3 regions of the Streptomyces sp. NPDC057099 genome follow, and region 2 is predicted to be linked to each of the others. Evidence: riboswitches for the same ligand, from Rfam matches in the RefSeq annotation. Region 2 holds a riboswitch; each other region holds the start of a gene.
The links. A riboswitch is a leader RNA that binds a small molecule or an ion and turns the genes downstream of it on or off. The one in region 2 is predicted to bind thiamine pyrophosphate.
Positions count from the first base shown of each region.

Region 1: another riboswitch for thiamine pyrophosphate. It lies ahead of thiC (phosphomethylpyrimidine synthase ThiC); the one in region 2 lies ahead of thiO (glycine oxidase ThiO).
Region 3: another riboswitch for thiamine pyrophosphate. It lies ahead of ACFT4A_RS17300 (thiamine ABC transporter substrate binding subunit); the one in region 2 lies ahead of thiO (glycine oxidase ThiO).

Region 1 is NZ_JBHUTX010000027.1:10,426-12,683, forward strand. Features, by position in the region: gene ACFT4A_RS27480 (YibE/F family protein) at 1-558, opposite strand, end outside; TPP riboswitch at 631-820, shown strand; gene thiC (phosphomethylpyrimidine synthase ThiC) at 813-2,258, shown strand, end outside.
Region 2 is NZ_JBHUTX010000024.1:50,313-52,570, forward strand. Features, by position in the region: gene thiS (sulfur carrier protein ThiS) at 1-130, opposite strand, end outside; gene thiO (glycine oxidase ThiO) at 127-1,296, opposite strand; TPP riboswitch at 1,294-1,405, opposite strand; gene ACFT4A_RS26160 (hypothetical protein) at 1,458-1,808, shown strand; gene ACFT4A_RS26165 (NAD(P)/FAD-dependent oxidoreductase) at 1,841-2,258, shown strand, end outside.
Region 3 is NZ_JBHUTX010000011.1:75,208-77,465, forward strand. Features, by position in the region: gene ACFT4A_RS17295 (ABC transporter permease) at 1-268, opposite strand, end outside; gene ACFT4A_RS17300 (thiamine ABC transporter substrate binding subunit) at 244-1,281, opposite strand; TPP riboswitch at 1,406-1,512, opposite strand; gene rlmN (23S rRNA (adenine(2503)-C(2))-methyltransferase RlmN) at 1,552-2,258, opposite strand, start outside.

The DNA.
Region 1 (2,258 bases), on a different contig from region 2:
GATCTCCACGACCTTGGTGACCGAGGCTTGTTCGGTCTGCCGGTCGAAGCCGACGCCGGTGCGCTCGTGCCCCGGGGCGCCGCCCGGCCACAGCACGACGAGACCGACCAGCACGGCCGCGCCGAACGGGATCAGGATCGCCGCGATGATCTTGCGCAGATGCATGGAGACGGGCGCGGCCGGACCGTGACTGTGCGAGTGCCCGTGTCCGCCGCCTGGCGCGGGACCGGGACCGGGGCCGTGTCCGTGGCCGTCGCCTCCGCCGGTTCCGGAACCGTGCCCGTGGCCGCCTCCGGGGCCCGGACCCTGCCCGTCGCCGGGACCGGCTCCATACCCACCGGCTGAGCCGCCAGCATGGCCGTTGCCCGGCCCGTATCCCCCGGCAGAGCCTGAACCACGCTCACCGCCGACCTCGGCGCCGGGCCCGTAACCCGCCCCGGGCCCATACCCGGCCCCGGGGACGAAATCGTGGCCGTCTCCCCGGCCGTTGCCGTTTCCGGCGCCGGATCCGCGAGGCGGCTCGGGCGGTGGGTAAGGGGGACGCTGCGTCGTGGTCACCGACCGATCATCGCAAGAACGAGGGGGGCCCTCTGTTCACCGCGCCAGAATTGCCGCTAGCGTGGAGGCACCTTTTGTACACGCGGGAGCTCGGAGCACCGGGCTGAGAGGGCGCTGACCTCCGTCCCAGCGATGTTTCACATGAAACATCACCGAAGTCGAGTGATGTTTCACACGGAACGTCGGCAGACGGAAGCCGCTGCGTCGACCGCCGAACCTGTTACCGGGTAATGCCGGCGTAGGGAGTAGGTCTCATGACCGACAAGGACGCACGCACGCCTGCCTCCGTTCAGGACGCACAGTCCCAGGAGGCCGGGAAGTCCATCGGCTGGCACAAGGCGTACGTCGAGGGCACCCGCCCCGACCTGCGCGTGCCGGTTCGTCAGGTGCATCTCACCAATGGCCAGGCGGTCACGCTGTACGACACGTCGGGCCCGTACACCGATCCACTCGTCGACACCGACGTCCGCAGGGGCCTGCCGCCCTTGCGCGAGAACTGGATCATCAGCCGCGGTGACACCGAGGAGTACGCGGGCCGTCCCGTCCGTCCCGAGGACGACGGCATCAAGCACACCTCGCCCCGCGGCGGCCTCCGCAACCTCGACGCCGTCTTCCCCGGCCGCCCGCGCCAGCCGCGTCGCAGCCGGGACGGCCAGGCGGTCACGCAGCTCGCGTACGCCCGTCGGGGCGAGATCACGCCCGAGATGGAGTACGTGGCCATCCGGGAGAACGTCGCGCCCGAGGTGGTCCGCGACGAGATCGCCGCGGGCCGGGCCGTGTTGCCGGCCAACGTCAACCACCCGGAGATCGAGCCGATGATCATCGGCAAGAGGTTCCTGGTGAAGGTCAACGCCAACATCGGCAACTCGGCCGTGACGTCCTCCATCGAGGAGGAGGTCGAGAAGATGACTTGGGCGACCCGCTGGGGCGCCGACACGGTCATGGACCTCTCCACCGGCCGCAACATCCACACCACGCGTGAGTGGGTGCTGCGCAACTCCCCCGTTCCCATCGGCACCGTGCCGCTCTACCAGGCCCTGGAGAAGGTCGACGGCCGCGCCGAGGATCTGACCTGGGAGGTCTACAAGGACACGGTCATCGAACAGGCCGAGCAGGGCGTGGACTACATGACGGTCCACGCGGGGGTGCGCCTGGCCTATGTGCCGCTGACGGCCAACCGCAAGACGGGCATCGTCTCCCGCGGCGGCTCGATCATGGCCGCCTGGTGCCTCGCGCACCACCGGGAGTCGTTCCTTTACGAGAACTTCGAGGAGCTCTGCGAGATCCTCGCCGCGTACGACGTCACGTACTCGCTCGGCGACGGCCTGCGGCCCGGGTCCATCGCGGACGCCAACGACGAGGCGCAGTTCGCGGAACTGCGCACCCTCGGGGAACTCAACCGGATCGCCAAGCGTTTCAACGTACAGACCATGATCGAAGGCCCGGGCCATGTCCCGATGCACAAGATCAAGGAGAACATCGACCTTCAGCAGGAGATCTGCGATGAAGCTCCGTTCTATACGCTCGGCCCGCTGACCACGGACGTCGCGCCGGCGTACGACCACATCACCTCCGGCATCGGTGCCGCGATGATCGCCTGGTGGGGCACGGCCATGCTGTGCTACGTCACACCCAAGGAGCACTTGGGCCTGCCGAACCGTGACGACGTCAAGACCGGCGTCATCACCTACAAGATCGCC
Region 2 (2,258 bases):
CGCGCGGGACGACGGTTTCGTTGAGGGCGGCGGCCACTCCGGAGGGCGATGCGGTGAGCGACCTCACGACGGTGTCGAGAGCCGTGCCGGGCCGGACGTCCCGGGGCTCCCCGTTGACGGAGATGTTCATACGGGCTGCTCCGTGAGTGCGGTGGCGGTACTGAAGCGCTTCGGGGTGAAGGGACGGGCCTCCTCGGGGAGTTCGCCCGTCGCCAGGACGTGCGCCATGGCGTCGCCGGTCACCGGTGTGAGCAGGACACCGTTGCGGTAGTGCCCGGTGGCCAGCAGCAGTCCCTCGAGGCCGGTCGGGCCGAGCAGCGGCGCGTTGTCGGGGGACCCGGGCCGCAGCCCGGCCCGGGTCTCGGTGAACGGCAGCTCGGTGACGCCCGGGACCAGCTCGTGCGCGTCGCGCAGCAGCTCGTACACGCCGCCCGCGGTCACGGTGGTGTCCCAGCCCAGTTCCTCGCTGGTCGCCCCGATGACCAGCTCGCCGCTCTCGCGCGGCACCAGATAGACATGGCTGCCGCGCACGACCGCGCGCACGGTCCGGCTCAGGAAGGGCCCGTGCCGCTCCGGCATGGCCAGCCGTACGACCTGCCCCTTCACCGGCCGCACGGGCGGCAGCACGTCCTCCGGGACGCCCGCGAGCCGCCCGCTGAGGCTGCCCCCGGCCAGCACCACCTGCCCGGCGTCCAGCGCGGTCCCGTCGGCCGTGACGACACCCGCGGCCCGGTCCTGTACGACGGTGAGCCGCTCCGCCCACGCCCGGTGGAAGACCACGCCCGCCCGCTCGCACGCCGTCACGAGCGCCCCGGACAGCCGCCGCGGGTCGATCTGGTGGTCGCCGTCGACCCGCAGCCCGCCGCGCACGCCCGGCGCGAGCATCGGCTCCAGGCGACGGCACTCCCGCCCCGACAGCCACTGCGACTCCAGACCGGACTGCTGCTGCAGGGCGTGCAGTTCACGCAGATGGGCCCGGTCGTCGGCGTCCAGGGCCACGGCGAGCGTGCCGCAGCGGCGGTAGCCGAGGTCATGGCCCGTGAGGTCGGTGAGCTCGGCCGCGAAGTCCGGATAGCGCCGGGCGGAGGCGAGGTTCAGCCCGAGCAGGGTCTGCTCTCCGTAGTGCAGTTCCGTGACGGCGGCCAGCATGCCGGCCGCCACCTGAGCGGCCCCGCCGCCCGGCTCGGGATCCACCACGGCCGTGGCCAGCCCGCGTTGTGCGGCCCGCCACGCGGTGACCAGGCCGATGATGCCGCCCCCGATGACGAGGACGTCTGACGTTCGCGTGCGCGACATGGGCGTCCAGCCCCTCCCTTCGCCGGCATGACCCGGATCAGGTTCGTACGGTCGGAGGCCGCCAGCCTCCCTCTCAGCCCGGTGCGTCCGGGCTCCCGCGAGTGCTCTAGGTTGGCCACCCTAGCCCGATGCCGTATGTCGCAGTAAGGGAGCCTCCGTCCATGGCCCGATCCCTCGACGGTCTTCTCCTCGCCCCGGTCGCCGACCAGGCGCCGGGCCAGGTGGGGACCCGCACCCGGTTCACGTACCACGAGAAGGACGGCGAGATCTGGGCCGAGTACACCGGCGGCGACGTCGTACGCGGGCATCTCGTGGGTACCCGGGAAGGTGACCGGCTGGACTTCCGCTACGTACAGCTCAAGGAGGACGGAACCACGTCCTCGGGGCACTGTGTGTCGACGGTCGTGGAGCTGCCCGACGGGCGGGTGCGGCTGGACGAGACGTGGGAATGGGAGTCCCAGCGGGGCAGCGGGACGAGCGTTGTGGAGCAGGTCACTGCGCATGAGCACTGACTGACAGAACGTCAGGTGTCTATGGTGATCAGGTGAGCGAGCAGACACAGGAACCAGGTCCGTCGGCGCCCCGGCGCGTGGTCGTGGCGGGTGCGGGCATGGCCGGTGTGCAGACCGCGGTCGCCCTGCGGGAGCAGGGATTCACCGGCACCGTGATCCTCATCGGCGCCGAACCCCACCAGCCGTATGACCGGCCCCCGTTGTCCAAGGCCGTCCTGCTCGGCAAGGCCGAGGGCTCCGCCTTCGACCTCGACTTCGAGGCCCTCGGCATCGAACTGCGACTCGGCTGCGAGGTGCTGGGCCTGCGCCCCGGCGATCACGAGCTGGACACCGAGGACGGGCCCGTGCCGTACGACGCCCTCGTCGTCGCGACCGGCGCCGAACCGATCCGGCTGCCCGGCGCGGAGGGCGTGCCGGGCGTGCATCTGCTGCGCACCCTGGACGACGCCG
Region 3 (2,258 bases), on a different contig from region 2:
CGGGGAGCGCGATCAGCAGCGTGAGCGCGGTGGAGACGAGCGCCTGCCAGGTGGTGAACCACAGGACGTGCCGGACGTCGGACTGCGCCAGCACCTCCCCGATCCGCCCGAACCGCCAGGCGCCTTCGACCTTCAGCCCGCGCGCGACGATCGCGGCGACGGGGTAGGCGAAGAACGCCGCGAAGAACGCGACGGGCAGGGCGATGAGCCCGAACCGCGCCGCCGCGCCCCTCGTCCGGCCGGTTACTTCAGTACGAGTGAGGTCCACGACTTGACCCACTGGTCGCGGTGGTCGGCGATCTTCGCCGGGTCCAGGGTCTCGGGATCCTTCGCCTGCGGCCCGAACTTCACGAACTCCGGCGGCACCTGGGCGCCCTCGCGCACCGGGTACACGAACATGTTGAGCGGCATGTCCTCCTGGAACTTCTCGCTGAGCAGGAAGTCGAGGAACGCCTTGCCGCCCTTGCTGTTCTTGGCGTTGCTCAGCAGCCCGGCGTACTCGACCTGCCGGAAGCAGGTGCCCTCGGCGACCCCGGTCGGTGCCGTGTCCGGCTTGGGGTCGGCGAAGATGACCTCGGCGGGCGGCGAGGAGGCGTACGACACGACGAGCGGCCTCTCGCCCTTGGCCTTCTTGCCGCCGGCCGAGCCGGAGAACTCCTCGTTGTAGGCCTGCTCCCAGCCGTCGACGACCTTCACGCCGTTGGCCTTGAGCTTCTTCCAGTAGCTCTCCCACCCGTCGTCGCCGTACTTGGCGGCGGTGCCGAGCAGGAACCCGAGGCCGGGCGAGGAGGCGGAGGCGTTCTCGGTGACGAGCAGGTTCCTGTACTGAGGCTCGACCAGGTCGTCGAAGCTCTTCGGCGGCTCCAGCTTGTGGTCGGCGAAGTACTTCTTGTCGTAGTTGACACAGATGTCGCCGGTGTCGACGGGCGTGACCCGGTGCTGGTCCTGGTCGGCCCGGTACGCGGCCTTGATCTGCTCGGACCCCTTCGCCTCGTACGGCTGGAACAGGCCGTTGTCGAGGGCGCGGGACAGCAGGGTGTTGTCGACGCCGAAGAAGACGTCACCCTGCGGGTTGTCCTTGGTCAGGATCGCCTTGTTCACGGCCTGCCCGGCGTCGCCGTCCTCCAGGACATCGACCTTGTAGCCGGACTGCTTCTCGAAGGCGGCGATGACGCCCTTGGACGCGGCCCACGAGTCATGGCTGACGAGGGTCACGGTCTTGGAGTCGCCGGACCCCTGGCCGCCGCCGGACGACCCGCAGGCGGCGAGCGTGCCGACCATGCCGAGCCCGACGACCACAGCCGTCAGCCGCTTGCTCTTGTTGCTCACTGGATTCCTCCTGGATGACCAGGAGAAGACGCGGCCCCGCCCGGGAACTCAGGAGATCCCGGGCAGGGCGCAACAGCTCGAGTGATGACCGATCTCCCTACCCAGAATGACCTGGGCCAGGTTCGGAGGGTCTGCGGCCGTGTGCCGCACTCTCAGCGCTGTGGCGCTCCCCTGTCGGAATATGCAGGTGTCGGATATGCAGATGTTCTTACGCCGGTCAGACTACCGTTCGGTGGCCGCGAGCTGACCACACGCCCCGTCGATCTCCTGTCCACGGGTGTCCCGGATCGTCACCGGCACACCATGGGCGGCGATGGCCTCCACGAACGCCTTCTCGTCCTCGGGCCGCGAGGCCGTCCACTTGGACCCGGGCGTCGGGTTCAGCGGAATGAGGTTGACGTGCACGGGCTTGCCCTTGAGCAGCCGCCCGAGCCGGTCACCGCGCCAGGCCTGGTCGTTGATGTCCCGGATCAGCGCGTACTCGATGGACAGCCGCCGCCCGGACTTGGCGCTGTACTCGAACCCGGCGTCCAGCACCTCCCGGACCTTCCACCGCGTGTTCACGGGGACGAGGGTGTCGCGCAGCTCGTCGTCGGGCGCGTGCAGCGAGATGGCGAGCCGGCACTTGAAGCCCTCGTCGGCGAACCGATGGATCGCCGGGACGAGACCGACCGTCGAGACGGTGATCCCGCGCTGCGAGAGCCCCAGCCCGTCGGGCTCGGGGTCGGTGAGCCGCCGGATGGACCCGATGACCCGGTTGTAGTTGGCGAGCGGCTCGCCCATGCCCATGAACACGATGTTGCTGAGCCGCGCCGGACCGCCGGGAACCTCCCCGTCCCGCAGCGCCCGCATGCCGTCGACGATCTGGTGCACGATCTCGGCGGTGGACAGATTCCGGTCCAGACCCGCCTGCCCGGTCGCGCAGAACG